Regions from separate parts of the Peribacillus sp. NPDC097675 genome, predicted to be linked through region 2. Evidence: riboswitches for the same ligand, from Rfam matches in the RefSeq annotation. Region 2 holds a riboswitch; each other region holds the start of a gene.
What was found. A riboswitch is a leader RNA that binds a small molecule or an ion and turns the genes downstream of it on or off. The one in region 2 is predicted to bind cobalamin.
Positions count from the first base shown of each region.

Region 1 (6,065 bases), on a different contig from region 2:
TAAATCCTTTTGTCGGTTCAAACGGTACCCATCCCAATTCCGAAAAATAAACCTCCACCCATGAATGAGCATTATTATTTGTAACTTTATACGCAGACTCACCCTTATAGATTGATCTTTCCCCTTCAGTATATCCCTTTACCCACCTTGCCGGTATATTGGCAGCTCTTAATAAAATGACCATCGCCGTTGAATAATTATCGCAATACCCAATTTGGGTCTCAAACAAGAATTGGTCCACATAATCCTGATTATCACCTGGGTATGGAATATCTTCTTTAGAATACCTAAACTCAGGGCCGTCAAAATGGTTTTCAATCGCCTTTGCTTTATCGTACCAATTGTTCTCATTCACCGTAAGTTCGTTGGCCAAGTCATAGATACGAGCTGGCAATCCCTCTGGAAGCTGCGTATTGTTTTCCATGAGGGCATCCATCGTTTCATCCTGTTCAGTAACTTTTCTTAATTCAGCCAGATCGTACCTGGGCATTTCATAGACCAGGTCATATTCTTTAGTAATAGGGCTCTTGCTGTTTTGTTTTTCTGTGAGGTACTTATCCGTATTTTTATAATACTTAAACCAATCCACGTTCTCGGCCTCTATCCTTTTCAAGTAACCTGATTGTGGATGAAGAATGTGAGAATAGCTTTCTAGCATATTTACAGTTGTATTCATTTCTTTTGTTTGCAACACTTCAGGAACCTCAAGTTCTTCTATGCCAGTCAAATCCTGCCCATTAGAGAGCATGATATACTCTTCCATAGCATCTACACCCACCCAGCCTTTTCCGGTGTAGATATCTTTGTTTTCCACCTTCCAATAATGTCCGGTCGTTGCCGTATTGTAAAAAACGACCGTGTTATCCGGTTCGATTGACCCTCCAAGAGAAGAATCATCTTCATCGTATCCCACCCGCTTATCTAGGGAATCACTATCATCATCATTTCCTGTCACTTTATCGGAATAAGAAACGATAAACGGTACAGGGTCCGGCCACTTAGGAGAAAACTTCGGTGCAGAAAATCCGACTAGGGCGCTTAATAAGATCATCCCGGATAACATGAAGATCCACTTCTTGAATGGGCCTCCTGAAAAAACAAACCGCTCTTGTATGGACAAGCGTAACATCGCCAACACACCAAGCATCGAAAAACCGATAATGATGATCCTGACAATCGCCGCATCCCCATCATAGGGAGTGAATGTATCAAGAACTGATATAAAAATAACCGTTAGCATATAAAGCAAAAAAATGTTTCGCCTTACTGTCACCCAGTAATGTACCAAATACGTCACAAGCCAAAGAAGCACGAAAAATAAAAGCGTTCGAAAGGGGTTAGAAAGCATCTCCCACTTCCCCGCATAAACATTCGAAAAGTTAGCCGTTAAGTCCAGTAAATCTCCAGTAAGCCATTTGAATGTCATGAAAGGGACGGACGAATAAAAGAACTGGATGGCGATTAATATAAAGGCACTCACGAGGATAAAGCGCACAATCCAATGAATGCGAAAATAGTGTAAAAGTAAGGAAAGGACCACAAACACAACAAAAATCAGGATATCTCCCGTATCAGTAAGCTTCTCTACAGGTCGTAACCATTCGGTAATTAATAGAAGGCCAAATGCATATAAGAGAACTGACATCCACCTTTCCATTTTGGTAGTATCAGCGTTCATTTGCCTTCACCTCAGTTCGTTCATTTAGAAGGTGTCCCTGCTCAAAGAAGCTAAGCTTTATTCCACGCGCTAAAGCTGCCAATCTCGCATTTTTTTCTTCAATCGTGAAATCATCCTGGCTTTTCACGCATAACAACGTCATTTGGTTTCCTCCGAACGCACTCACTCCTTCTAGCTTTTCCATCGTTAAATCGGTGATCACAAATATTAGAGAAGCATTCGAAGGCACGATTCCCTTCTGCAACTTGCCATTCCAAACATTTAGGCTCGTTGCTTTGGCTTTTGTGAGCTGGTAAAAGATTTTCCTTCTCTGTTTACTTCCTCCTCTAGCCGGTATGACCTCCTTCGATCCGGTACTAACCAAACCAACATCCATGCCCTTTTTTATCAAGGTATGTACCAAGGAAGCCGTAAGTATGATAGCTTCCTCGAAAAAGGGAGAAGCGTACTCATCAAGCATGATGAATGTATCACGGCTTTTCTGTTCCTCAAATTCCTTTGTCATGATTTCACTTGTTCTGGCTGTAGCCTTCCAATTTATCCAAGACAATTGATCACCTGGCTGATACTCTCTAATTCCTGATACTACTGAATGTTCCCGCTGCCTTTTTTTCGTAGACCCTACTTGGCCTTGAGTGAATACATTTTCCAAGCTCTTGTAAGGTAACTCCTGATACGTCGGAAAAACGGTAATTTTCAAAGGGGAACGCACTGTCGCTTCCTTTCTATAGAGTCCAAAAAAGTCCCCTATGCTAAAGCGAACCGCATGCAAGAAATGTTCACCCCGTGGCAGGTTATCCAAGGTATATGTCAAATTGAAAGACTGTTTAAATCCTGGAATCAAAAGTGTTCTTTTTGTCAATTCCATCGGTAACTCCTCTTCTACTACCATATACAAAAGAGGTAGTCGGTTTTTACGAGAAAATACCAATGTTATTTCCACAGAATCCCCAGCCTGGAATTCCTGTTTACTTATTCTTCTCTCCACATCAAAAGCTTGCAGCGGGTAAAACATCAGAATCATAGAGTACACAGCAAACGGCAAAAAAGTATAGAAAATGAACCAGCTGATGAATCCACCTTGAAACATCGCAAAACTGAAAGAAAGTAGCAAAAGTAAAACAATGCCGCTAACCCTTCTATTTTTCTTTAATAAGGTAAACATGCTCCCCATTAGGTCACTGCCCTCTTCACTGGCACCTCTGTCGTAGCCACAATTTCATGAATCACCATGTCAGCATTCACCCCTGCATAATTCGCTTCAGGATTAAGAATTAGACGATGGGCAAAGACATATGGAACCAAGTGCTGCACATCATCTGGTAGGACATAATCCCTTCCATTCAAAAGCGCATAGGCTTGGGATGCCTTCATAAGGGCAATTGAGCCACGAGGGCTGACCCCAAGATACACACTTTCATGTTTACGAGAGTGATTGGCGAGCTCGACGATATACTTCTTTATAGTCTCATCCACTATCACGGACTTCGCCTCTACCTGCAAATCTTTCAACTCTTCTAAAGTAATGACGGATTGCAACTCTTCAATCGGTGCGGTATATTGAGCCCGGTGCAGTACCTCAATCTCTTCTGCTACTTCCGGATAACCCATTTTCATTTTTAATAGAAAGCGATCCAACTGCGCCTCTGGAAGAGGGTATGTACCTTCGTAATCTATTGGATTTTGAGTAGCCATGACGAAAAATGGCTGTTCCAATTTCCTTGTCACCCCATCGACCGTCACACTTGCCTCTTCCATCCCCTCAAGCAGGGCGGATTGCGTTTTCGGCGATGTTCGGTTGATTTCATCAGCCAAGATAATATGGCCCATGATTGGTCCCGGCCTGAAAATAAATTCCTGTTCCTTTGGGTTGAAGATCGACACACCCGTTACATCAGACGGCAGCAAGTCGGGTGTGAATTGTATCCGTTTGAAATCTGCACCGATGGACTTAGCAAGGGCCCGGACCATGACGGTCTTACCCACACCTGGCACATCCTCCAACAAGACATGTCCCCCGGAAAGGAGAGCCACAAGACTCAATTCAGCTATATCCCTTTTCCCAATAATGACCTTTTCTATATTTTCTAGAATCATATCCATTTTTTGATTCACCTGTTTATAAACCATCCTCTACCTCCCATGCTTTCATAAATCATTCAAGTTCAACTCTTATATATTCGACATCCTTTTTACAATAACCTCCAATTTAATCCTATAAAGTGAGTTTACTAGATAATTTATCCTATAAGCTATATTCTTTGAAATTTTTTCACTATTTATGCAATTAGGTATGCTAAAATGGTGCTAAGTGAATATGAACCATGCAGAAAATAGGTGCTGACTTGTCAGCTTAATAGGGAATTCGGTGTAAAACCGAAGCTGTTTCCGCAACTGTAAGTGCTAATGAAATAAGGAATATACCACTGTTTGAGGATGAATCCGCACGCACGATACCATTCATTCATATCAAATGGGAAGGTTCTTAGAGTAAAAAGACGCACGAGCCAGGAGACCTGCCTTTTTTTTATCGTATTTTGCTCTTCGGAAGTTAAGAGGATTGTACGGCACTCTTCCATCTTTTTTCTAATTCTAGATACATAGATGTCCGTTTGCCGACCAATACCTTTGGTCGGCTTTTTCTTTTGCCGACGAACTGCAATGCATAGGCCATTCACACTACCAGAAAAGGAGGAATCATTTTGACAAAGAAAGATCTTCGTTTTGTATGTTACCCATTCATGCGCGAAACGGCCTCGACCGTCGATTATGAAATCCGTACCGATTCATTGACGACACAGATGGGACTGGCAGCTTCGTTAACGAAAGAGATTCCTGAAGTTTACAGTGATTTAATGGAACTGTTGCCGATGGCTTATCACTTAAATGGTTCTGTCCGTGGAAAATTAGCCATAGCCGAATCCGATCTAAACCGTCTTAGTGACATTTATGACTTTTATGTAGCTGAAGTAAAAGAAAGCATCGAAACATTCGTGCTTCCGCAAGGCTCAACGGTTTCCTGCATTTTGCACACCTGCCGCAGCGAAGCCAAAAAATCTGTCCGGGCCCTGCATATAGTCAGTACGGAAAAAGAGGTACCGTCTATCCTTTTTGATTATGCTCATTTGCTGGCTAATGTTCTTTTCGTGATGGCTGTCTATGTCAATAAACAGTTGGGCGTTAAAGAGATTCCTTTTATCAGCAAATCATATCCAACCAAACCGATGAAAAGAAAGTGGAGGAATAAATCATGAAAAGAACGTTAAGGTTCAGTTGGATCGCCCTTCTGATGGTGGTCCTTTTCCTTACAGGATGCGCCACAAATGATGAGCAAAAGTCCACAGAAAAAAAAGCTACAACAGAAGAGTTCAAAGCCTATACCGTTACCGATGATAGTGGTAAAGAAATCACCTTTGATAAAATCCCGGAAACCGTCGTTTCCCTTCAACCAAGTAATACAGAGATTTTATATGCCCTAGGTGTAGGCGATAAAGTGATTGGAGCTACGGATTATGATAATTATCCTGAAAAAGCTAAGGAAGTTGAACGTGTTTCCGATTCGATGACGATTAATTCCGAAAAAATCATCGCTTTAAAACCAGATCTCATCATGGCCTATACAATAGGCGATGAAGCAGCATTGAAGCCGCTTGAAGATGCGGGAATCCCTATTTTTATCATAAAATCAGCAGTGAATTTCGATGATGTATATGGAGACATCAATCAAATCGCCGAGGTCATGGGCGTAAAGAAAAAAGGGAATGAATTAGTCCAGACAATTCAAACACAAATCAAAGATGTTGAAGACAAAGTGGCGAGTGTTGATTCTAAAGAGAAAACATATTTTGAAATCAGCCCTTCTCCTGAAATTTATACAGCAGGAGCGGAAACCTTCCAACAAGAGATCTTAGCTTCTGCCGGTATCGAAAATATCTTTGTCGACCAAAAGGGCTGGGCGAAAATAGCTGATGAAGAAGTCATCAAGCGCAACCCAAATACCATTATTACAACCGTTGGCTATGTGGAAAATGCAGTGAATGAAATCAAATCCCGCAAAGGCTGGGGAGATGTCGACGCAGTGAAGAAAAATCAAGTATATCAGCTTAACGAAGACGTCATGTCACGTCCTGGACCGCGCATCGGGGAAGCTGTAGAACTAACCGCCAAGACCGTATATCCGCAATTATTCAAATAAAGGAAACACCAAACCCGCATGAAATTAAACATGCGGGTTTGGTGTTCTAGTTTTTATGCATTTTGTTTATACCCTTTCATTTGATAAAATGAATTATCCCATTTTGACGATTCGAGGTAATGAATATGTATAAAAAATTCTTTATATGGGTCTTTACCATCGCCCTTCTTTTAGGTCTCCTAATCACTCTTT
Region 1 is NZ_JBNNSK010000017.1:7,752-13,816, forward strand. Features, by position in the region: gene ACQKL5_RS19600 (DUF4129 domain-containing transglutaminase family protein) at 1-1,678, opposite strand, end outside; gene ACQKL5_RS19605 (DUF58 domain-containing protein) at 1,668-2,843, opposite strand; gene ACQKL5_RS19610 (AAA family ATPase) at 2,852-3,808, opposite strand; cobalamin riboswitch at 3,997-4,216, shown strand; gene ACQKL5_RS19615 (hypothetical protein) at 4,375-4,932, shown strand; gene ACQKL5_RS19620 (ABC transporter substrate-binding protein) at 4,929-5,873, shown strand.
Region 1: another riboswitch for cobalamin. It lies ahead of ACQKL5_RS19615 (hypothetical protein); the one in region 2 lies ahead of ACQKL5_RS17240 (ABC transporter substrate-binding protein).

Region 2 (13,221 bases):
TGGCTGTAACTAAGGCCGATATAATTAATATGTCGATTGGTTTTAACAGCTCGGTAACAAAGTGCACTGAGTCGAACCCATGTACATTTTGTGAGTATGTAAATTATTATACCCAAAACTCGGATAAGTTATTTGTAGTTGCAGCGGGGAATAGAGGAGAAGAAAATAAGAAAGAAAATTTAGTTCAATGTCCAGGCAATTCTCAAGAAGCTATCACAGTTGGTGCCATCAAGCCGCATGTAGAACAGCTAGCAGATTACTCCAGTCCTGGAGTCGCAGGGATGAAAAAACCGAATATATTAACATCAGGTACAATATATTTTAATCAAATGCTTGATTACGGGACATCATTTTCAACTCCTATTATTACAGGGGTTTGTGCCACTCTATTTTCAAAACTTCAGAATAGCATACCTGATACCAAATCTTACCTTTATTCTGCAACAATAGATATAGGTTTACCAGAACATCAACAAGGATTTGGATTGTTTAACCTCGAAAAACTATTGGAGGTGTTTATTAATGATCAGAGTAATGATCAGAGTGAAGGACAAGAGCAGAGTTGATTCTTTGAGTTTGTACGGAGTAATAATTTATAATTCGCCAATCCTTAACTTGGTTACACTAGAAACAAGTGAGGAGTTCTTAGAACAAATAAAGAATGATCATAATGTATTAAGTTATGAATTAGAAGCTGAAGGGCGTTTAATGCCTGTGTAATGCCTCATGAGTTAGTTAGGCTTTAGCTTTCTATTCACATTAAATCCCTTCTGAATTCGGAAGGGCCTTTTTATTTTCCTGAGCTTTGAAGTAGACGTATTATTTGGACTTGGAAAATGGTTAGTAAACTGAGGGTATAACCAGTTTTGTTTAAAATTAAATAAAATTAATGAATAATAAAAACTGGGAATTAACTTGTGACAATTAATTTTATCTACACTAAGAGTTAAGAATATAATAGTGACAGCCTTGAGGGTGTTTTTTGTATAAGAAGGAAAGAAAATATTCAAGAAAAATTATAAAATAATCATTAAAATATTAAAAATGAAATATAAAATAAAAACACTCACTAAAAAGTGAGTGTCAACGTCCCTAAACTAAGGGTGGAGGATTCCCCCACCTGTACAAACCGGGCGAACCGATTTTTTCCTTAGATTCTATATTACTTAGGTTTGTATAGAAAGTCAATAATTTTGCTAAAGAATTTATAAACCGCAACTAACGTTTCGTTACTCGCGTAGTAATCTTTATAACGTAAACATCTGTCCAATAATAGTTTTAGCTCTTTATAGCGATTATCTTTTATTCCCTTACTTTTAACGTATTTATCGAAGACATAGAGAAGAGCTGTTAAGTCATGTGTTTTTCTATTGGAGAGCCTTTTTCTGCTTGATTCATTTGTTATGGAATCAACTTTTCTAACAAAAGAAGTTATAGTCGCTGTTGGAGAACTAAATTGTTTAATTTTAGCGATATCTATAAGAACTGGACTGTTATGCGCAGAGGAATTCCTAATGTTCTTTACATACTTAAGTACTTTTTCTAAATCCTTGTACTTACGTTTGTCCCTTGTTTTACTGTAAAATTCAACAAATTTAACAAATTTACCAAAGGTGATGATTTCGAATAGGACCCATACAGGTGGATTCACATGGTGTTTGTTATAAATTCCATAATTATAATGAGTTTCCCATTTCATTGGATGCATATAATCATCTATTGTTTCATTAGTGTACGCAAGAAAATTCCTAACAATACTATAACCATCCTCATTTGGGTTATTGGTGATATCAGACAATATTATAGTTTTAATGGAGTGTTCTATATCTAAACTCATTTGAAGCACTAAGTATCTTAGCCTCATATCAATGGTTGCTAAATCATATAGGATTCCAAACTCTAAATTATTATATTTACCATGTTTACTTTTTTCGAAATTTTTTCTATATGCAGTAATCTTATATAAATAATTCGAGTACTCTAACATCTGTCTAGCTTCTACTTTATTTATTAAATTGAACTGAATATTTTTTTCTTCTAAATGTTCTATCATTTCATCGAAAGTTAGTTTTCTTTTTTCTTTCCCAGATATTTCTCCTAATAAATCAGATTGAGACATTTTCCCCCCTCCTTTCGTAAATAAAGTTTATATTATTTTTCTAAAATTTTCTATATCTAGAGTTAGTATGAAAAAACAACTATAATCGTTATTGTTTTTCGGCAAATTTTCGGCAAAAAGATGTTTCACATGAAGAGTAAAACCGTACCAATAAAATAAAACAGCCAAAACCCATATGTAACAAGGTTTTGGCTGTTTCTCATTAGCGTCCCAGATAGGAATCGAACCTACGACCTACAGCTTAGGAGGCTGTCGCTCTATCCTGCTGAGCTACTGGGACATGTAAAGTTAACGACGACTATCTTATTATATTTGTTAAATGGAAACTTTTCAAGGTAATAGGCTCTTGTTGTGAAAATATTAATGGATACTGTTTAGATGATGTTATAATTTGGTAATGATGTAGGCGATTAATAGGGTGGGTGATGGTGAATGTCCGCGTTACGGGATAGAAGGAAGCGGTATAAAAATAATCGAGCAAAAAGAAAATCGATTATAGGGGAGTTGCTAGGCGACCTACTCTTTTATATTCCTGAATTGCTCTTTATGCCCTTTCGCGTAGTCTTCTGGTTGATAAGTAAGGCATTTAAATTATTGGATTTCACGAGTTGGTGATGTTTGACGTGACATTTACTTGTTGAAAGATGGATAGCTTTTTAAAGCATGATGGAATCGGCAAATGGCCGTCGCCCATCATGCTTTTTATTTGGAATGTTAGTTATGATTGGTTCTTTGCGAAAATCAGCATGTAAATTCCATTACTTCCTATTGGATAAAAGTTTTTATTGACGATGATAATCATTATCATTTATACTGATAAAAAAATAGATTCTATTTCAAAGTAATAAAAAATATATATTTATACCGTAAAAACAGCATTTTACAATATTTTCAATCGGAATAATATTATATCAATATAAGAAAGATGGTTGATTATGAAACCTATAGCCTATATAAGTACGGATATTCAATTTACAAGACTTAAAGACATCGATCGAGAAAATGGCTTGGTTTTTTTGCAATTGTATGATATTCCATTTGCTGATTTCTCCGCATATGCTGGGGTCATCGTGACTAATTTCGTGGAAGAGGCCTTTTTGCTTGAGCATAAAGAAATCATCGAAAATTATTTGAATGCTGGCGGCGTCATTCTTTCACAAACCGAAAATTTCCTTCCTTGGTTACCCGGTTGCGGAAATTGGATGCGTTCTCCGATTTCTTTGAAGGACCGTGAAATCCGCTTGACTGAGCCTGTACATCCTATGTTCGCAGGAATAGACCCTTATGATTTGAATTATAAAAAAGGGGTCCGTGGCTTTTTCTCAAGAGGGTATCTCGAGGCTCCAGATCATTCGGAAATAATCGTAGAAGACCAAGAAGGAAAAGCAATCATTTATATTGACCGAAAAACGACTGGCGGCACGATTGTAGCGGGTGCAGGAACGGATTTGTACCGTTTTGGAATCGAAGAAAATAGTTCGCGTGTGCTACGTCAACAAATTCTGACTTGGATACGCGAAGAGTATGAAGCAAACAAGGGGGAAACAAAGCAATGAAAGTGGCAATCTTAGATAACGGTTATAGTTTCCATCATCGTTTCTTTCAAATGGACGAGTTTGCGTATATGTATGATGATGTGCTTCAAATTCGTCAGCTCCATACATATGATTTAAGTCAATATGACACGCTAATTGTTAATGATCGGATGTCCCTAATGCTTTTAAAACGGTATCACTCCTATTTCGTGAAGTTCCTTCAAGAAGGAAAACGTCTAGTCGTTTTCGGGGAAGTGCTGGATAACTGGCTTCCGGGAGTGGACTGGGAGGAATCAGAAGTGAATTTCAGTTGGTGGGTGAAGGAGCATGGAGATTTACCTTTACTAGCTGAAAATACAGATCATCCTTTATATCAGCATGTATCCCTATCAGATATGAAGTGGCATTACCATGGGACGTTCAAAGTTCCGGAAGGGGCAAAATCACTTGTGAATACGCCTGACGGTCGCTCGATCATCTACACCGATGATGTGTCTTATAAAGGAGAATTGATCATTACCACCCTTGATCCAATATTCCACATTGGACTTGGATTCATCGACCAATCAAAACCATTCCTACATGGGATGGCAAAGTGGCTTAGAGAAGGATAAGGAGGAAGTTTTATGAAGAAGAGATGGACGATGATAGCGGCAACCACTGCGATGGTCGCTTTAATTACAGGCTGTGGAAACTCTGAGGATAATACGAAAGGCAATACTTCAGACAAACAGACGACAGCAGAGGAAAAAGTCATTCAAGATCAACTTGGTCGTGATGTAACGGTGCCAGGTAAAGTGGAACGTATTGCGGTCGGTGGCATCCTTCCCTACTTCTCAACTTGGTATGTAGCGACAAATTCGACGAAGGAAGTTGTCGGTTTACATCCTAATGCATATAATGCCGCAGAAAACTCGATTCTTGCTGACATGTCACCGGATATTTTAAAGGCAGATACATCATTCATCAAAAATGGCGAAGTGAACGTGGAAGAACTGATGAAAGTCAATCCGCAACTTTACTTTGAAAAAGCACAGGACCAAAAAACCATTAACAAATTAGAAGATGCTGGCGTTTCTGTAGTGGCACTCAATCCAATTGAGGCAGCGGCTGCGGAACCATTGGCTACCTTTAATAGTTGGTTGGAGCTGACGGGTGAAATCACCGGAACTACTGAGAGAACGGACAAGTTCTTGAAAAAAGGCAAAGCCGTTCAAGCGGAATTGAATAAGAAATTAGAGGGCATTAAGAAAAAAGACAAGCCTAGAGCATTGATCCTCTATCAGCACAGTGATAAAAGCATCATGGTCGGAGGTAAGAATTTCTTTAGTAACCAATGGTTAAATGCCACAGGAGCTTACGATATTGCCGCAGAAGAGGTTACAGGAACAAAAGAAGTGAATATGGAACAAATCTACAAATGGAATCCTGATATCATTTACATTACGAATTTCACGACAACACAGCCTGAAGATCTAACAAAGAATAAGGTAAACGGACAGGACTGGAGTCAGGTGAGGGCTGTACAAGAAGGAAATGTATATAAAATCCCACTGGGTATTTATAGATGGTTCCCACCAAGTGGCGATGCTCCTCTTATGTTAAAATGGATGGCTCAGAAAAATCATCCCGAGTTATTCGATTATGATATGAAAGATGAAATCACAGATTATTACTCGGAGTTCTACGATTATGATGTAACGGAAGAACAAGTAGAGAACATTCTTCACCCATCTTCTGAAGCCGCAAAACAGTAAAGTAGGGAATGAAAATGAAAAAATGGAAAACGATCCTCTTCTGGATCTTGCCCGTTGCGATGGTTCTCCTGTCATTGAGCATAGGTCGTTATGGAATGGATTTAGGGACTCAAATTAAAATATTGTTTTCAACCGTGTTTCCAATTGAACCAACATGGACACAGATGGAAGAAACAGTGGTCCTTCAAATTCGTCTGCCGCGAATTTTACTGGCCCTATTAATCGGTGCCGGTTTATCCATTGCAGGCGCATCCTTCCAAGGGATGTTTGGTAACCCGCTGGTCAGTCCAGATATCTTAGGTGTGTCTGCGGGTGCTGGGTTCGGTGCATCGCTTGGAATCTTATTGATGGGACATGGCTTTGCCTCACAAGTTTTGGCACTTGGCTGTGGTCTAGCGGCCATCGTTTTCACGTTCATAATCAGCGGCAAAAAAGATTCACCGGTCTTCATGCTTGTATTGGCTGGGGTCGTCACCTCCGCCCTTTTCCAAGCGTTGATTTCGTTGATTAAATTCGTCGCCGACCCTGAGGAGAAGCTGCCAGCCATTACATACTGGTTAATGGGAAGCCTTGGAACGGCCACATACAAGGATCTATATGTGGGCGGGCCAATTATCCTTGTTGGCATCTTGATCTTGTATTCACTACGCTGGAGAATCAATCTACTGACCTTGCCTGAGGATGAGGCAAAATCGCTAGGTATCCCGGTCACTAGATTGAAGTGGACAGTCATTCTTGGTGCGACGCTAATTACCGCTTCTTCTGTAGCGATAGCCGGTATCATCGGCTGGGTAGGTTTGATTATCCCCCATGTGGCAAGGATGCTTGTCGGGAACAACAACCAGCTTGTCCTCCCGGTATCCCTATCGATTGGTGGCGCTTATTTACTACTGATAGATAACCTGGCTCGTTCTGTAACGGCTACGGAAATCCCACTATCGATATTGACAGCCATTATCGGCGCACCATTCTTTGCAATTCTACTTAGAAAGACAGGAGGTGGGTGGTCATGAAAATCGAGGTGCGGGGAGGAAATTTTTTCTATGCAAAAAAAAGAGAGAAAGCTCCTTTCCTTTACCAGACCGACATTGACTTTTCGTTGAATGATGGAGAGATCATGGCGATCCTTGGTCCGAACGGTGCAGGAAAGACTACGATGTTAAAATGCATCACCGGCCTCCTGGAATGGAAAAAAGGTCAAACGTTGATTGACGGTAAACCACTTACTGCGCTATCACGCAAAACAATCTGGAAACGAATCGGGTATGTTCCACAGGCGCATAAGATGGTTTTCGGATTCACTCTTGAGGAATTGGTTATTATGGGGAGGGCACCCTATATCAGTACGCTGTCCCAGCCTTCTGCAAAAGATCGGGAGGCGGCCATCGCCGCTCTTGAAATGGTTGGCATTGCCCATCTTGCCAAAAAGTCCTGTAACTCTGTCAGTGGTGGGGAATTGCAACTGGCCTTGATTGCTCGGACGCTGGTGTCTGATCCGGATGTATTGATTCTCGATGAGCCGGAGTCGCATCTTGATATTCAGAAGCAAATCGTCATTTTACAGACCCTAAAGCGGTTATCGCAAGAGAAGAACATTTCTTGTATTATAAACACCCATTATCCGAACCACGCATTCTACTTGGCAGACCATGTTTTGATGACTGCCAAGGAAAAACGAGTGGTATATGGAGAGGTCCGTGAAGTGATGACGGAAGCCCGGATGAAAGAGTACTTCGGAATTGAGATGAAGAAAATCATTTACGAGGAAGAAGACGACTTTTTGATTGAAACAATGGTGCCGAAAGATCTAGGTCTTTTACGTGATCAAAGTACATGCCGTTTTAATAACTTTTAATCGAGAAAGAAGGTAGCCAAACCGATTGGTTGCCTTCTTTTTGTTTTCGAAAATGATTGGAATCTAATGAAAGGTAGTTTGAGAGTAATCAGAAATATCATATAATACGTTTTCCGAAATAGTGTATAATGAAAGGCAGTGAAATTATATACATATGAACGATTTGGTGTCTGAAAAGACTTGAAAGGGAAGTTGGTGAAATACCAACGCGGTCGCGCCACTGTAAATGGGAGTAAACGGACGAATGCCACTGTATGAATGTATGGGAAGGCGCCGTTAACAATGACCATGAGCCAGGAGACCTGCCAAAATTCGTACACCGGTTACCTACGCGGATAGGGAGGTGTGTGGCAGAGCTATGCGTCCGTATTTGTGCCATACAAGCATCTTCCGTTTTAATGGGGGATGTTTTTTTGTATGCCTGGGACAGTACATACAACCCATTGTAGAAGGTTAAGAATGAGCTATTTTAAAAGAAAATAAATAAACGCAAGAAAGATGGGGGTTTTGTAATGAGGAAGATGTGTAGTCTCGTTTTTGTGCTAGGGTTGACAATCAGTATGCTGATTGGCTGTAGCGATATATCCAAGGAAGGAATAGAAGAAAAGCAGTCGACACAAGGTGAAAATCAAAGCTTCCCGCTTACAATACGAGATGCAGTTGATGAAAAGGTCACCATCGAGCAAAAGCCGGAAAGAATCATCTCATTAATACCGAGTAATACCGAGGCGGTCTTCGCTCTAGGTTTAGGAAAGAAAGTTATCGGAGTTTCCGAGAATGATAATTACCCGGAAGAAACAAAAGACATCCAAAAAATTGGTGGAATGGAAATAGACACTGAGATGATTGTATCCTTAAAGCCGGATATTGTTCTTGCCCACGAGAGTGTTCATAATTCAAGAGAAGGCATCCAGCAGCTTAAGGATGCTGGAATTCCAGTACTTACCGTCAACGATGCTCAAAGTTTTAAAGATGTGTATGCGTCTTTAATGATGATTGGGGAGGCAACAGGGGAACTTGATAAAGCAAAGGAAATCGTTACGACGATGGAGAAAAAGGTTGAAACGATCCAAGAAAAAGCTAAGACCATTAAGGATGAGGAAAGAAAAAGCGTGTTAGTGGAAGTTTCGCCGTCACCAGAAATTTATACGACGGGAAAAAATACTTTCATGGACGAAATGTTGGGCATCATTTCAGCGGATAATGTATCGGGTGGATTGGACGGATGGGTCAAACTTGATGAAGAGTCATTGATTGCGGCCAATCCAGATGTCATCATTACAACCTATGGTTATTACACAGGTAACCCAGTCAAAGAAGTCACGGGACGAAATGGATGGGATAACATCAAGGCAGTTAAGAATGGAGCAGTCTTCGATGTCCATTCGGACCTTGTTACTCGATCCGGTCCAAGGCTTATAGAGGGAGTAGAGGAACTTGCCAAAGCAGTCTATCCGAACGTTTTTGACAACTAAACGGGCAATGGCCTATTTATTTACTCTATCATTCTTGATTATCTCGATGGTGATTGGTATCTCTATAGGCTCGGTATCAGTTCCGGTACCGGTGCTCTTACAAATCATAGGCAAGGAAGTTCTTCATTTACCCATTGCCGGAGAACCGGATGAGACCTTGACGAATATCGTGATGAACATCCGTTTGCCGAGGGTGTTGCTAGCAGGTTTGGTTGGTGCCTCTCTTGCAATTGCAGGGGCAGCATTTCAAGGGCTGCTTCGGAATCCTTTGGCTGATCCTTACACATTGGGAATCTCTTCAGGCGCCTCGCTTGGTGCCGTGTTAACATTGTTTTTAAATATCTCATTGCCGTTTTTTGGCCTATATACATTGCCTACATTAAGCGTTCTATTTTCTTTGATGACGATTTTTTGCGTACTGATCTTCGCCAGAAAAATGGATCGATCCATGAAGGTGGAAACGATTATTTTAACAGGTATCATTTTCAGCTCGTTTCTAAGTGCCTTCATTTCATTGATGATTGCATTGACGGGAGAGGAATTAAGGCAAATCATTAGCTGGCTGATGGGGAGCGTCTCTATGCGCGGCTGGAATTATATTGCGATTATTCTGCCATTTTTCATCGTCGGTTCACTGATTTTGATGATGAACACCCACGAACTGAATGCCATGACGTTCGGGGAAGAGCGCGCGAGGCACTTAGGCGTGAATGTTCAACGGAGAAAAATGCTGATTCTGGTAGCGGGTTCGATACTGACTGGTGCGGCCGTCGCCGTTTCAGGGACGATTGGCTTTGTAGGGTTGGTCATCCCTCATTTGGTCCGCAGGATTTGGGGACCTGACCATAAGCACCTTCTGCCTTTATCACTGATTGTGGGAAGCGGCTTTCTGATATTGGCTGACCTGGTGGCGCGAACGATTATTGCACCTACAGAATTGCCGATAGGTGTAATTACCTCATTGATTGGTGCGCCGGCATTCGCGTTTATTTTATTAAAGAGACGGAGAGAAGGGTAAAAAGCATGCTTGAAGTGAAAGGGTTAACAGGGGGATATGACAATAAAGCTGTATTGGACTCTGTCTCGTTTAATGTGCAAAAGGGAGAGCTTTTCGGCATTTTGGGACCGAACGGAAGCGGAAAAACGACGTTATTAGGCATGCTTAGCGGTATCCTGGAGTATAAGGCGGGTACCATCGGAATCAAGGGGAAAGACCTACAGGAATATTCGGCCAAACATTTGGCACAGGTCATAGCTGTCCTGCCGCAGCATTCCTCATTAGCTTTTTCCTATACGGTAAAAGAGACCGTTTCTCTTGGGCGATATGCCCATCAAAGAGGTTGGTTTCATAGTTGGACTGACGAAGACGAAAAAATTGTTCAACGCGTGATGAGGCAAACAGGAGTGACGGATTTTCAGGAAATGCAATTTGAACGGCTATCAGGCGGAGAAAGGCAGCGGGTTTTATTGGCTCAGGCCCTTGCGCAGGAACCAGAAATCCTTTTTCTGGATGAACCGACGAATCATCTGGACCTTTCCTATCAAAAAGAGCTTCTCGATTTAATGAGGAAAATGGCTAAGGAGCAACAATTAACCGTCATTTCAATTTTTCATGATTTAAACTTGGCAGGCCTATATTGCGATCGGTTGATGTTGCTTGAAAAAGGTCATGTTCAGGTGATAGATGTTCCGAATGAAGTACTTCAACAGGAAAGGATTCAGCAGATTTACCGGACGAAAATTGAAAAGCATCCACACCCAGCCTTGCCAAAGCCGCAAATGTTCATTGTACCTGAGAAGCATGCTGGGGAGTTCGCTCCCTTGGAAATCAATGAAACTCACCTGAAGCAGAATTCAGAGTTCCTTCATTTGAGTTCGCCCATACCACTTAGGACCATGTCATCGGGTGTAACTGGTTCTGGAACGGGATGGCATCAACATTTCGTGAATCGTCATGTCCATTACGATTATAACTGCGAAGACCATCTTGCCGAAATGGCTGATTATTTAAAGACATACGGCTTCGAACCGCAGGAAACCGTCGGAATGATGACAGCCGTTTTTCTTGATACAGTGGCATACCGACTTTTACGGGATGGAGATTTTTCAATATTCGTCATGGTGACGGCTGGTGTGGGGAATGCCATCGACGCTTCTTTAGCAGATAAGCATTCATGGACATCGTCTCCTGGTACGATCAATACCTGGGTCTTTGTGAATGGCCACCTGGCGGAAGAAGCGTTCATTCACAGCATTGTGACGGCAACTGAAGCAAAAGTAAAAGCGCTTCACGATTTACACGTTCTTGACCAGGTGACAAAAACATGGGCGACAGGAACATCAACGGACAGTATCTTGATTGCGGCTACACAAAGAGGAACAGCCCTTCAATATGCAGGGACCATCACACCGCTTGGCAAATTGATTAGCCGTGGTGTGTATGATTGTACGGTAGAGGCAATTGAGAATAGTCGGAAACGGATTGAGGACCTATGATTTACTACCATCTTTATGCAATTACATTGGCATTTTTCCTTGATTTGTTAATAGGGGATCCTCCTAATTGGCCGCATCCGGTTAAATGGATAGGATCGCTGATTAATAAGCTTGATGGAGCTTTCAATAGCGGAAGAAGTAAAAAGCGAAAAGGACTGTTCATGCTACTGATCGTCTTACTGATCGTGTTGGTAGTGACATCCATGACAGTCTATCTGGCTTATAGGGTTCATCCTTTTGCCGGGATCGTCTGGGAAGCGCTCGTGATATCTACGACAATTGCCCAGAAAAGTTTAAAACAGGCCGGAATGGATGTTTATGAACCACTACATACGCAAGATATGGCCCAAGCACGGGTGAAGCTTTCTTATATTGTCGGTCGTGACACGGCTGATCTAGATGAGGCGGAAATCGTCCGGGGTACCGTTGAAACGGTGGCTGAGAACACGAGTGATGGTATCACGGCTCCCCTGTTTTGGGCTGCCATCGGCGGTGCACCGCTCGCCATGATGTATAGGGCAATCAATACATGCGATTCCATTGTCGGGTACAAAAATGATAAATATGGTGATTTTGGTTGGGCCTCCGCCAAGCTTGATGATATCGTGAACTGGATTCCGAGCCGATTGACCGGGTTCTTAATGTTGCTCGGTTCGATATCAGGGCATCATGGCTGGAGAAGACGTTGGACAATCTTATTCCAGGATGCAAAAAAACATCCTAGTCCGAACAGCGGATGGTGCGAAGTAGGGGTTGCGGCTCTCTTGGGAGTCCAATTGGGAGGGAGAAATGTATACAAAGGTGTGGTGTCCAACCGTGCCAGGATGGGCGTTTCAATTGTTCCGCTAGAAGCGATTCATATACAAAAAACGATTACCATCATGCATCGGGCTTCCTTTTTATTCTTGCTGATGCTTTGGTTAGGAGGACTTATATATGCAATTACCAACTCATGGATCTAATCCGCACTATCTATACGAAGCATTGGGTATCGATATGCCACAATCGTTTCTCGACTTCAGTGCCAACATCAACCCTTTGGGTCCGCCTTCTAGTATAAAAGAGAGATGGCCAGGGTTTTTTGAAGGGATTTTGGAATACCCCGATCCACATGCTTTGGAACTGACGCATTTGATTGCCAAAAAGGAAGCACTTCCTGAAGCATGCGTGCTAGTGGGGAATGGAGGAGCCGAAATCATAACGCTTGTGGCGAATGAATTGGCGAATGAACGTGTTTTGATCATTCAGCCAGCTTTTGCCGAATATGCAGAATCCTGTTTGGCAGCGGGCTGCAAGGTAGACTTTTTTCAACTTGAAGCCCCTAGTTGGGAACTTGATTTAGAGCGATTAGGTCCTCTTTTGCCTGAATATGCAGCAATCTTTTTATGTACGCCCAATAATCCCACGGGGATTTCCTACAAAAAGGAGGCAGTTTTGGAATTAATCCAAGCATGTCAAAAAGCTGAATGTTTAGTTGTGGTGGATGAGGCCTTTTATGATTTTACGGATACAGCCTTTTCCTATGCACCCCTTATTAAGAAATTCCCTCATTTGCTGATTTTACGATCGATGACGAAAATTTTTTCCATACCCGGCTTGAGACTGGGTTACCTGCTGGCTGACCCAGGCATCATTACTAGGGCTAAGGCCTTTAAGCCACAGTGGAGCGTCAATCATATAGCCATGGAAGTCGGAAAGCTCTGTCTGGTTGAGGACGAATATGTAAATAGAACAAGAGTATACATTCAAGAGCAAAAAAAGAGTTTATTTCGCATTTATAAAGAATTGGATATGGTGGTGTCCGATAGCACGGTGAATTTTTACTTGGTCCAAGACGAATCCATGTCCCTTTTCCCTTTTTTATTGAAAAAGGGGATTGTGCCACGCCACACCGTTAATTTTCCAGGTTTGGATGGTAGGTGGCTCCGGTTTGCCGTGAAGAGCCAACAGGATAATGAGGCACTGATGGAGGGGGTAAAACAGT
Region 2 is NZ_JBNNSK010000012.1:15,794-29,014, reverse strand. Features, by position in the region: gene ACQKL5_RS17280 (S8 family peptidase) at 1-566, shown strand, start outside; gene ACQKL5_RS17275 (Abi family protein) at 1,163-2,119, opposite strand; tRNA gene ACQKL5_RS17270 (tRNA-Arg) at 2,326-2,399, opposite strand; gene ACQKL5_RS17265 (hypothetical protein) at 3,055-3,675, shown strand; gene ACQKL5_RS17260 (hypothetical protein) at 3,672-4,268, shown strand; gene ACQKL5_RS17255 (ABC transporter substrate-binding protein) at 4,281-5,411, shown strand; gene ACQKL5_RS17250 (FecCD family ABC transporter permease) at 5,426-6,424, shown strand; gene ACQKL5_RS17245 (ABC transporter ATP-binding protein) at 6,421-7,266, shown strand; cobalamin riboswitch at 7,414-7,590, shown strand; gene ACQKL5_RS17240 (ABC transporter substrate-binding protein) at 7,779-8,741, shown strand; gene ACQKL5_RS17235 (FecCD family ABC transporter permease) at 8,749-9,759, shown strand; gene ACQKL5_RS17230 (heme ABC transporter ATP-binding protein) at 9,765-11,237, shown strand; gene cbiB (adenosylcobinamide-phosphate synthase CbiB) at 11,234-12,199, shown strand; gene cobD (threonine-phosphate decarboxylase CobD) at 12,174-13,221, shown strand, end outside; gene ACQKL5_RS17215 (bifunctional adenosylcobinamide kinase/adenosylcobinamide-phosphate guanylyltransferase) at 13,220-13,221, shown strand, end outside.

Region 3 (13,221 bases), on a different contig from region 2:
TTTGGATCAGGCGGTCTTGGCATTTACCTTCTGACAAAAACAAAGGAAGGCACCACTGTTTCCATGACCAAAAAAGGGATGAAATATGACCGCCAATTCGAATCTACATCACAACTGAATAAATGGTTGCAACATCTATTAACCCGCTATAGTTACTTGTGCCAGCCTTATTTAGAATTGAGTACCCAGAAAAATGAACCTTTTGATTTACGGATCCTGCTTCAAAAAAATGAAAAGAACCAGTGGTTGGAACGGGGACGCGGAGTTCGTCTTGGAAAACCAGACCATATTACTTCCAACCTGACCACTGGCGGGGAAGCCCTCACGCTTGAGTCTTTCGCCAAAAAAAGCCCTGAGGCAATTCCTATTATCGTCGAACAAACGATCCAGCATATCCTTCGGACTCTCCCGGTGGAAACCGAAGCAGCTTTTCACAGGCTATTTGAACTTGGAGTGGACCTTGGAATCGATAAGAAAGGGCAAATTTGGATTTTGGATATCAACTCCAAGCCCGGTAGGAAGATTGTGCAAACTCTTCAACCAAAGTCCATGAAAGAAATCTATCAAGCTCCATTCAGATATAGCAAATATCTAGCCGAACATCTTTTGAAAGCAGGTGAATAAATGGTGAGAAAGACTTATCCTGCAGAGATATCCAACATTCCAGGTCAGGTCCTTTATTATCCCTCTGAACTTGGGAAGTTGGAGGATATCGAATTAATCTATTTTGGTCAGCATTCATGCCCTGCCACCGTAAAGCCGAACCCAGCGACCAACCAATCGATCGTGCTGTCAAGTAAGCTTGCAGATTCATTGATGTTCAATGAGCTCGATACCCCCCTTCATCTATTTATATACGGCAAGAGCCTCCACATCGGACCGCTCATCGGCATCTTTTCATCGGGCTTCACCGGTATTTCCAACAAGCCACTCGGCGAACGCTCGAGCTTTTTTTCCAAACTGCTTTCTCTAAGTCAGACCACCGGCTGTATCCCCTTTATTTTCGGTGAAAATGTCATCAATTGGGACCAAGAAACGATTAAAGGATATGTATACGAAAAAGAGAATTGGCAGATCAATGAATTCCCTTTCCCCAATGTCGTATATGACCGGCTACCGAACCGGTTGACGGAAAACCGGGACGGTCCTAAGGCAGTGAAACAAAAGTTCCAAAAGGAATATAAGATTCCATGGTACAATCCCGGCTTCTTCAATAAATGGGATGTGTATGAACGGTTGAATGCGGATGATCGGGCCTTGCCTTTCCTGCCTGAAACTTATCCCTTTCAATCATTATCTGTCGTCGAGACGCTACTCTCGCATTATCGTCAAGTCTATATTAAACCCATTCATGGCAGCCTTGGCTTAGGCATTCATCAAATTCTTTACGATAAACATGAAGACGTCTATTATTGCCGATATAAAAACGAGGCACAGGAAAATAAACTACAAAAATTCTCTACACTCGAAGCCATCCTTAAACATGTCTTTCATAATCGGCCACTTGAAAACCTGATTGTCCAGCAAGGCATCCCGTTAATTAAATCTTCTAACCGTCCAGTGGATTTCAGGGTCCACACGAACAAGGATAGCAATGGCGTTTGGCAAGTTACGGCCATCGCCGCAAAAATTTCCGGGGCCGGTAGCGTGACGACCCATATTAAAAGCGGCGGAGTCATCAAAACGGTCGCCGAACTTTATGGAGATGACGAGGAAGCAAAAAAAGTCGAGGAAAAGTTATCAGATGCTGCCTTGATATTAAGTGAAAGTATCGAAGGACATCTAGATGGCATCATCGGGGAAATCGGGTTTGACCTCGGTTTGGATAAAAAAGGGCAAGTATGGATGTTTGAAGCCAATTCAAAGCCTGGCCGTTCTATCTTCTCCCACCCGAAGCTAAAGGAATTTGAACTTTTAACGAGGAAGCTGAGTCTCGATTATGCGATTTATCTCACTGAACAAACAATTACACAATCTATCGGTGTACAGAAATGAATATCTTTTACGATGTACCCTCTGAACAATGGAACCATAACCAAGAAAATGTCCAGCTTTATGCCGGAGCGGCAAATGGGGAAATTCCTTTTAAGGAAGATCATCAAGATCAGACGCTCGTTCCGATTAGATTGTTCCCGGGCAACCGGGTGCTCGTCGTCGGAATATTGACTTCCCATGATCATAAAAAGGAATTAGGTATTGGGGGGAATTTGACGCTTTTTCAAAACTTATCACTCTATTTATTGGATCATGGGATATTGGCATATGTGTTCACGAGCGAGTCCCTGCTATCCCAACCCATGAATGGCTTCATTTTTTCTTCGGAAACCCGCTCGTGGAATGCAGTGACGGTTCCGCTGCCAGATATCGTTTATAATCGCATTCCTAAAAGGGGATTTGAAGCGTCATCACGCTTTCAACAACTCATCTCCTTTTTTAAAGAACAACATATCCATTTATTCAATCCCTGTTTCCTGGATAAATATTTGATGTACGAAGCATTGACGGAAGATGGATCTTTAGCCCGCCATCTTCCGTCAACCATTGATTTAACAAAACCAGCGCAACTTTCGGATTTTTTCCATTTCCACAAACATATTTACTTAAAACCATGCAAAGGAAGCCAAGGCAAGGGAATTTACACACTTCTCGAGAAGACGGATGGTACGCTTCAATTTTCTAGCCTGAAACATATAGAATCATACCCTGATTTCTCGTCTTTTTGGCATACAAATAAGGCATCCCTTCTGAAAAAGGGGTACCTTGCCCAACGAGCTGTTATTCCAAAAAAACTGAATGGACACCGATATGATTACCGGATTCTTGTCCACTATGAAAATGGATTCTATAAAGTGACCGGCAAGGGTGTGAGGATGTCACAGACTCAGGAAATCACGACCCATACACCAAGGGGCGGGAAGCTTTTCCCTTATCAGCACCTGCAAACGAGAAAGTTGAATCGGAAGTTATCAGATATAGCTCAAAGATGTGGAATCATCCTTTCCAGGAAGTTCGGCTTTCTCGGGGAATTTTCCATCGATATCGGCGAAGATACTTCCGGAACTCTCTTCATTTATGAAGTGAATTCGAAGCCGATGCAATTTGACGAAGAAGAAATTGAAGAGAATCGCCTTTTGCATTTAAAAAACCTTTTCATAGAACTAACTTTTCCTAATCAGATAAGAAAATAACCTCCATTAGCCATTTTCCATTATAATGAAATGAGAAACAGCTATATGGAGGTTATACATATGATTACACACTTTCAATGGAAGCCACTTCACAAGAATTTACCCGGATGGAAACTTTCCTTTTACTTCAATAAGCTAGCCGTTCAAGCCCTCTATCATAAAGACGGGTCCATCGAGTGGATTGCCAATCCGCCTGCAAAGCCAGATGAAGAAAAGCTTACGAGCATGATCCATGATTTAATGGTATACCACGTCTACGAATGACTTTTCTATGCAGAATAAAAAAACCCTCTTTGGCAACACTATAAAAAAGCCGAGGAGGGATTTCATTTGGATAAAGAAAAGATCACCTTTTTGAAGGATACCGAGTATGACGGCAAGGACTCCGCTTTCCTCGATGTCGATCGTTATATCAATGAAGGACTTGCGGGCGGAAATGTATATGAAGTTGCGGATACCTTGAACATCGAACAAGCTCATGACTTTTATGATGAGACCAAACCGAATATAAATAAACAGTAATATATGGAGCTTCCCTTCTGGGTGGCTCTTACTTGCTTTCTTGGTGTCCGAACAATTCTAGATTAACTTGGTTATATGCTTTTTCAAGATTTGCTTCATAAGCTTTCTTATCGTTTGTGCTTTCTGCTTGCACCTTAATTTCTTCAATCAGTCTTGCATGGCAATCAAATAAAGAAACCGTTTTTTCTGCCGATAGATTACGCATGATCTGCGCTTTTAGATGGTCCGTGAAATGCTCAACTGTTCCAAACAATGAAATGCCCCCCATAGATAACTATCCTGCTAAACAGGACCTTCCTGAAATTGTCCGAATATGGACTTATACAAAACAAAAAACAACTTCTCCAATAGAAGTTGTTAAAGTGCAAACGAAACATAACAAAGATGACCATGCCCATTCCATTTTATAAAAAATGAAAGCATGTTCTTGCTAATTTTTCGCACTTAACACCCCCTATCCTCGTAGGTCCTTGATGTTGTGCTAAAAACAGGCAGGTCTCCTGGCTCATGATCATCGCTTTTCGAACCTTCCCATCTTTCATCGTTAAAGACAGTGGCCTTACTCGAATCGCTCTCATTTACAGTTGCGGGACAGCGCCGGATTTTAACCGTCTTCCCTTTTAAGCAGATAGACATGATTCTATCTGCACCCGTTTCTAGGCGTATACTATTTTCCATTTAACTGTATCAAATTATCACTTCGAATACAATGAGGCTCATGTATTGTCATTGTTCTTGAGACCCTTTCTAGTTAATCCCTCTAAAGAGCAATCCATTTTCCTTTAATATTGACGTGATAATATGCTCCGAGTCCCATTCGTGTCCGGATATTTCGATAAGTGGATATTGGTTCGGCAATATGATTTGCTGAATTTCATGGATTTCTAAGCCTTGATCATACAAACGTAATATTTCCCCACTCAGATTTTCTAAATAATCGAGCTTCTTTTTGAACATTTCCTTTCCATTCGGTACATACCCCGCATGGCAACAAAAGACCTCATGAAAATCATACTGAAGCAACCTTCTGATGGAATCGATGATCATAGGGACAGATTCTTCCCTCAATATGAGCTTCGTCTTCGATGTAACATACAGGTCTCCCGAAAACAACACCCCATTGCTATGGTTCAGATAGACCATATGGTCCCTTGCATGTCCTGGCGTAAAGATTGGCTCCCATGTTTGAGTGCGTGAATGGATTACGCTACCTAAAGGTTCTGCCTGGAAGGCATCTCTGTTCCCCCAAAAAACTCTCCGATAATCAGGATACTCAGCATCCTTGGCACATACATCAAGGGACATCGGATGAATATAAATTGGAACGTTCCTATGTTCCTGTATCCACGCCGCCCCTCCGGTGTGGTCCTCATGGTAATGTGTCAGCGCAACTAAATCATAATCAGCGGATTCAAAGAATGGAAGCAGTTCCTGCAACAGAATTTGGGCACCCGTATCCACTAGCAGGCCATCTGTTAAAAACATGTTCACGCTCATCCCCGATTTGCTTCCCTCCGGTATTCCTTGTACACAGACCACATCGTTTATCGTTTTCATTTTCAGCATGACTTTCCACCCCTTTCAATAGCCCAATATCCTTTTCCTTCTAATTAACTTACAATAAATGTATTATCCCTTTATACTTTTTACAAGTAAATACCATCAACTTCGGTAAAATTTCAGAAAAGCACAACTCTACAGCGTTTATAACAATCTAGAAGCATTCCTTCATACAAGACAAACTAGACGAACTGCCATTTTTATTGATATAAGTTATTTCCATAATTATTCTAATATGGCATAAGTGATTGACATTACTGTATTTTACCAATAATATATATTATATTAAAAAAATATAAATATACCATATACTAGTGACTAAAGAGATCAGGGAACTGCCACCAGGCAGGGCTGTTTTTTTCTCTAGAGAGTGTTTTAAGGATTAAGATGAGTATTAAGTTTGCTGCCTTTTACTGAATGACGGAGGCAGTTTTTTATATGTAAGGACAATCATCAGACAAATTATCCAATCAATAGATTAAGATCAGGACTTCCCATTAAGTCAATAAACCATAGGATCCCTTCAATTCAACATGGACTTACTACACATTCAGGAGGAATTTCTAATGAAAAAAAACACTCGTATATTAGCCGTATGTGCATTAACCCTCGGACTGTCAGCCTGCGGAAATGACGAACCTGTAATTAAAAAAACGGAAAGCAAAAAAGAAGTGAAAATTGGGGCAACGACTGGTCCCTATGCGGACATGGCTATTGAAGTCATTCAACCGGGACTCGAAGACCTTGGCTACAAAGTGGACATCGTTGAATACAGTAACTATATCCAACCGAATAAAGCACTTGCCGATGGCTCGATTGATGCCAATCTCTTTCAACACAAAGTGGATATGGACAACTTCGCTCAAGAACATGCTTTAGAACTTTCTGACATCATTACCGTTCCAACAGCACCCATGGGCATTTATTCGAAAGAATTCAAATCCTTAGCAAGCATTACAGATGGGGCGACCTTTGCCATTCCCGCTGACCCGCCAAACCTCGCCCGTGCTCTTCATCTCTTGTTAGATGAGGAGCTGATTGAAGTGAATCCAGAGGCTGACCCATTAACCATTTCGGAAATGGATATAACAAAAAATCCAAAAAACATCATATTCCAACCTATGGATTTGCCATACTTACCTCGTGCGATGGACAGCGTCGACCTATCGGCAATTCCTGGTAACTTTGCAATTGGGGCAAAAATGGACCTTCAAAATGCTCTTGTTTTAGAAGACATGTCAGATACATACCAAAATGTAATTGCTGTAAATTCAAAGAATATAGACGCTCAATTTGCAAAAGACATCCAATTAGTGGTAGAAGATACCGAGTTTAAGAAAGTGGTCGAAATAAAATTTCCAGATTTCGTAAATCCTGAGTGGATGAGATAAGACAGATAGGATGTGGCCTGCCCCGTTGTGGTGCAGGCCTTTACTAATCCACTTTGAAATGAGATCACTGAACATCGCCCTCGTTTTCTTTTCGCCTTTATCCTTTTTGGATATAATGGAATGGAAAGAAGGTGAACATATTGCTTAATAAGCTTAAACATAGATTCCCGAACTCCCTTTTCAATAAAAAAGATGCACAAGACATCACGGAATATTTCTGGTTTGAAGATTCATTCGGAGATACACTCGGGATTCCCCGCTCAGAAATTTCGGCCGATGAAATCCGTTTGCTTAGGTTACTCTTTGATTCTCCAGCACTCCAGAGACCCAACACCTCGACTACTTACACCACCTGGAATGATTTTTTATTTGGATCCATTGCCTCCCAGCCTTTAACTAACTGGGCGAATGTTCGATTCACCTACTTCAACCTGGCCCACGCCGATTTTTCACATGATCATTTCGAGGAAGCGATACTCTCGTTCCTTCCATCCGATTCGATTCTAATTTGGGAAAATGAAACAGCGGGCATTTTAATTGAATCTGACATAGATGAATTTTTACCGACCCAAGAACTTCTCGCCATTTCTTCCACGCTCGAGAGTGACTTTTACGTAAAGATCAGAATCTATGCCGGCCGTTTTCACCCTGTGGATGTCGACCTTCATCAACACCTGAATCAGGAGAGGAAATGTTTTAAACTTGCTCTGATGTATCTGTCCGACTTGAAGGTGTCGGATTTGTCCGATATCATCCCCTTCGCTCTAATGAATGATTGTACCGAGTCCGATAAAACCTGGTACATCAATGAATTGCTTGGCAAGACACGGCAGGATCCGGAACTGATCAAGACCGTTAAAACGTATATCGAATCTAATTCCAATGCTTCATCTGCAGCAAAACAGCTATATATCCACCGCAACAGCCTGCAATACCGGATTGATAAATTCGCCGATAAAACTGGATTGGATGTTCGAAATTTCCGGCATGCATTGGCGGCTTACTTGCTGCTTATCATGATTTCAGAAAAAGGATAATTATCCCTATTTGTGCAGTGTGCCCATATTTTTTTCTTTTTCAATAGAGTAGACTATAAATTATCACTACGAGTTTAGGAGTTTAAGAGGAGGAGTATTTCATGGCAGAGCTAGTATTGGATCATATCTTCAAGATTTATGACAATAAGGTAACCGCTGTAAAAGATTTCAACCTTAGTGTGGCCGATAAAGAATTCATCGTGTTCGTCGGACCCTCTGGCTGTGGTAAATCGACCACTTTGAGGATGATTGCCGGCCTTGAGGACATATCCCAAGGAGATCTCTATATAGATGGTAAGCGGGTCAATGACGTGCCACCGAAAGACCGGGACATTGCGATGGTTTTCCAGAACTACGCTTTATACCCGCATATGACCGTCTATGACAATATGGCCTTTGGGCTGAAACTCCGGAAAACGCCGAAAAAGGAAATCAAGCAACGCGTCCATGAAGCAGCGAAAATCCTTGGACTTGAAGACTTCTTACAACGGAAGCCAAAAGCCCTTTCTGGTGGACAGCGCCAGCGTGTTGCACTTGGCCGAGCCATAGTCCGGGATGCCAAAGTCTTCTTGATGGATGAACCTCTATCCAACCTTGACGCAAAACTTCGGGTACAAATGCGTGCTGAAATCGCTAAGCTGCATAAACGAATCAACACGACGACCATTTATGTCACCCATGACCAAACAGAAGCGATGACCATGGCCACACGTCTTGTTGTCATGAAGGATGGCATCATTCAACAGGTCGGTGCACCCAAAGATGTATATGAAAAACCTGTGAATGTTTTCGTGGGCGGATTTATCGGCTCACCCGCCATGAATTTCTTTGCCGGTACACTGCAGGATGGCTTCATCAAAATTGGTGAGCAAACACTTGAAGTGCCGCAATTAAAAATGAATACGCTCCGGAATCAAGGCTATATCGGTAAAGACATCATTCTGGGCATCAGGCCTGAAGATTTCCACAACGAAGAAGCATTCATTTCATCTTCACCCACCACTACATTCACGGCACAAGTCGATGTAGCCGAACTCATGGGTGCGGAAATCATGCTCTATTCGACATTTGCTGGACAGGACTTCGTTGCCCGTGTGGATGCCAAACATATCATACAGGCTGGTGATACTATTGATCTGGCCCTCGATATGAATAAAGCCCATTTCTTCGATAAAGAGTCCGAGCAGCGTATTTTCGATGAAGAGGAACTGGAAGGCAATCAACAAACGAAGATGGCTTAAGTAACTGCGTTTTGATTTGCATACTAATTGGAGGAAGCCTTATCGTTCAAGGCTTCCCTCAACTTATTTCTCAAATTGCGCGCTTCCACATACATATTCGTTACAATTCTCTGTTACAAAGGAAAAGGCCGTACCAGGTCTTTTTTTGTTGTACCAATAAAGAGAAGAACCTTAATGAACAGGATTATATCTAGGAAGCAGAATGAAAGCTGACTTCTGGGCAGTAACCCATTACCTGATATTTAAGTGACTAATGGAGGCTTGTTAGTTCTTGAAGAAATTGTATTGATATATTCTTATTTTAAAAACAAAGATTAAAATCCATATTCGAAAAAGTTTTAAGGGGGATTATTCGATGAGCGTTAAACTTAAAGAAGTTCTGAAAATAGAAAAATCTATTTTGCGTAACTTTTACTCATTATATCTTCACGATCTTTCAAATTTCACTATGAACTTAGATATTGGAGAAGATGGTCTTTTTCATTATGATGAATTGAATGAATTTTGGGACGTAGATGGATTATCGCCTTACTTTATAAAGTTGGATGATGAAATTATCGGTTTTACATTACTATTAGAACGCCCATTTTTAACAAAAAGCTATGATTATGGTATAAATGACTTTTTTATACTCAACAAGTATAAAGGTAGTGGGTTGGCTGTGCAGGCCGCGGCAAAAATATTTGAAGAGAAACCAGGGGAATATTTTGTAATGCAGGTTGTGGAAAATAAACGTGCAGTTGCATTTTGGAAAAAAGTATATAATAGGTTAAATGTGGAAGTCCATGAAAGACAAGACCTAATCGATGATGAACTATGTCTAATTCAAACATTTAACATTTAATTCAACTACTGTGTTTTCCAGAATGTGTGCAACCTTTTAAAATTAAAATACTGATTTTAAGAAAATGTGTTTGAACCTCTTTCCTATGTCTAGTTGAATTGAATGATTAATATAGTATTCGGTTCTTTTACAAAATCAAAAACTCTCACATATAAGATAATCCCGATCATGATTTAAGAAACTACCAATGAAAACTTCCTTCTTTACTCTGAATCTATACAATAAACCTCATTTTGTTTAGATAGTTAGCATCATTAATATTCAAATAGGCACTTCCGCTCGATAAGTGGCATGTTCAATAAAGAGTTATCAACCAGTTGAAGAATGTCAAAAACCATAAATGTGCATGGCATTTCCTTTGCTATCATTCGGAAATTAAATTGGTTCTTCATCTGATTCATAAGGAAGATTAATCATCATTTGCTGTCGTTCTAATATTTTCATAATCGTTTTGAGCTCTCTTTACACATGTAGTGTATAAATGTTTATATTTCAATTAGTCCGTTAGTCAGTATTTATACACACCTAACATATTAAACAAACAGATATATAAACTCGTTTCTTTTTACAGAGGCAATATAACTTTAAAGCTTGTTTTTTGCTCATTACTGGACACTTCAATTGAACCATTATGCGAATCAACAATCCCTTTAGCAATGGCTAGACCTAAACCTGTTCCTCCAGTTTCAAAAGAACGGGAAGATTCTACTCGATATAAACGATTGAATAAAAGAGGTATAGCTTCTTGGGGGATGGGGTTTCCTCCATTCTCAATTTCCACCGTTGCTACGTACTCTTCTTGATTGATAATAACCTTTATATCTTTATCTTCACTACCATATTTAAGTGCATTAGAAAGAATATTCTCAAAAACCCTCATTATTTTATCTGGGTCAGCATTAATATTGACCTTCGGATATTTTTCTTCAAATTTCATACAAACACCTTTCTTATCTGTATCAGGTAAGAATTGCGAAACGAGCTGTCTCATGAGCTCATTCAGATTAAGATTAATCTTGTTCAAGACTAATTCATCATTTTGTAATTTTGTATATTCGAACAAATCATTAACCATTCGATTCAGTCGAAGAGATTTTTCAAGAGCAATGTCAACGTAATACATTAACTCTACCTCATCCTTATAATGATTATCTTCAATAAGCTGTAAATAACCAATCATTGATGTTAAAGGGGTCCTTAAATCATGCGACACATTTGTAATTAACTCGTTTTTTAAACGATTTATTTTTTTTTCTTTTTTAATCAAATAATCTAATTGTTCTTTCATTAATTCTAGATTCTCAAAAACAGAAACAGGTATTTTTTTTGATTGTTTTGGGATTTCCACTTCAAAACGACCTTCTGATAATGCCTTTGTTACACTCTCTACCTTTGTAAAATAAGTACTCCACTTTCTAAATAGCCATATAAAATACACAAAATGAAAAAATATAACAAGAGGAAATATAAAAGAGGATAGTCCATAGCTGTAATAATATTTGTGCATTGTAATTGCAATCCAATCAGTCGCATATGAATTTTTGTATACGTTATACAACATAGCTGATATTGCAGCACTTGTTATTATTGATAATAAAAGACTATTAACAAAAACAAAGATTACTCTAATATGAAGCGAGTTTGTCCATTTATTATTCAATTTTGTATCCTACTCCCCAAATTGTTTTAATAACTTTGTAACCAAGCTCTTTCTCCAATTTAACGCGTAGTTTACTTATATGCACCATAATTGTATTATTACCATTTACATAAGAATCCTTCCAAACATTCTGATATAATTCTTCGGCACTATAAATTCGCCCAGGGTTAGATGCAAGTATAGACAATATGCTAAACTCTTTGGCTGTAAAAAAAATATCTTTACCCGCTACTTTGACCGTATGTGATTGCTGATCAATCTCTAAATTGTCAATATATATCACATCTTTCTTTGACTGGTTAATATATTGATTAACTCTTCTTAAAATGGTCTTTACTCTCGCAATTACCTCCAAAGGATTAAAAGGTTTTGTCAAATAATCATCTGCCCCATTCATCAAACCACTTATTTTATCTAGATCTTCAGATTTCGCAGTCAACATTAAGATGGGAACTAAACTATTTTGTTCGCGCAAACGTCTACAGACTTCCATTCCATCCATTACAGGCATCATTATGTCGAGAATCAACAAATCTACCTGTTCTTTCTCCATTATTTCAAGTGCATCTACCCCATTTATTGCGCTATAAATTGAAAAGCCTTCATTTTTTAAATAAATTGAAATCAAATTTACAATTTCCCTATCGTCATCTACTATAAGAATTCGTTTCAATATCTTTTCCTCTTTTCAGTAATCTTCATCGAAAATAGAATAATAATATATTTATATTATAAACTAATTAGTTGTTATGATTGATACCTGCATTTAACAATGCAGTAGCATCATTAAACACTTCTTCTTCTGTCGAATCGTATATAAACGCTATCAAATGACGACCACCCAGTGGTATAGATGAAACTAAGCACCGACCTGCCTCATCTGTAAAGCCTGTTTTTATACCATCTACACCTTCAAAATAATAGTTACTGTTTGGATCTAATAATTGATTTGTGTTTTTAAAGGTAGAATGTTCATTTTGGTAAATAGATTGTGAGACCACTTGCATAAATTCTTTTTCTTTAATGGCAGCCAGTGTAATCATCGCCATATCATAGGCGGTCGTATAATGTCCGGGTTCATGAAGTCCATTGGAATTGATGAAATTTGAATTCTCTGCTCCTAGTTTTTTTGCATATGTATTCATTTCATCCACAAATACGGTTGTAGCTTGTACATTACTTAGCCTTTCATCATTCGCTATAATTTTGCCGATATATACAGCGATTGCTCTAGCTGCATCATTTCCAGATGGTAACATTAAGCCTGCTAATAAATCACGAATCGTGTACGTATCGCCTAGGACTAAATATGCCGTACTCTCTCCCGTCTCCTGCGGCTCAATTTCCGTTCCCACTGTTACACGTTCATCCATATCTCCGTACTTTAAAGCCAATAAAGCTGTTAAAATTTTCGTTGTACTAGCTGGGTAAATACGCTTATTAGCTCTTTTCTCATATAACACTGTGTTATTACGTTCATCTATTAAAAGAGCAACTTTTCCTGTTAACTGTATGTCCTGAATAGTATAATTTTCGTTTTTCGTAAAAGCATCATTATTAACCATCCATTCATGCAATGGAATAATATCACCAACTCTACTATGCCCCACCATCCCTAATACTAATATAATCAAAATCAAAAATAACTTTTTCTTCATAGTCATTTCTCCTAGTTGTTTGTCTTCTGTAACTCATTATAGAAAACAACATTAAAGAAAAATGAAAGAAAACCTTAAGAAAATCTTAAATATATTAAAAAAAAGACTTATCTTATTCTA
Region 3 is NZ_JBNNSK010000011.1:183,345-196,565, reverse strand. Features, by position in the region: gene ACQKL5_RS17100 (YheC/YheD family protein) at 1-624, shown strand, start outside; gene ACQKL5_RS17095 (YheC/YheD family protein) at 625-1,995, shown strand; gene ACQKL5_RS17090 (YheC/YheD family protein) at 1,992-3,188, shown strand; gene ACQKL5_RS17085 (YheE family protein) at 3,249-3,452, shown strand; gene ACQKL5_RS17080 (hypothetical protein) at 3,519-3,710, shown strand; gene ACQKL5_RS17075 (hypothetical protein) at 3,739-3,963, opposite strand; gene ACQKL5_RS17070 (hypothetical protein) at 3,968-4,120, shown strand; cobalamin riboswitch at 4,184-4,379, opposite strand; gene ACQKL5_RS17065 (MBL fold metallo-hydrolase) at 4,458-5,276, opposite strand; gene ACQKL5_RS17060 (MetQ/NlpA family ABC transporter substrate-binding protein) at 5,837-6,661, shown strand; gene ACQKL5_RS17055 (PucR family transcriptional regulator) at 6,802-7,698, shown strand; gene ACQKL5_RS17050 (ABC transporter ATP-binding protein) at 7,800-8,939, shown strand; gene ACQKL5_RS17045 (GNAT family N-acetyltransferase) at 9,295-9,783, shown strand; gene ACQKL5_RS17040 (hypothetical protein) at 10,038-10,175, opposite strand; gene ACQKL5_RS17035 (sensor histidine kinase) at 10,349-11,443, opposite strand; gene ACQKL5_RS17030 (response regulator transcription factor) at 11,436-12,119, opposite strand; gene ACQKL5_RS17025 (D-alanyl-D-alanine carboxypeptidase family protein) at 12,184-13,101, opposite strand.
Region 3: another riboswitch for cobalamin. It lies ahead of ACQKL5_RS17075 (hypothetical protein); the one in region 2 lies ahead of ACQKL5_RS17240 (ABC transporter substrate-binding protein).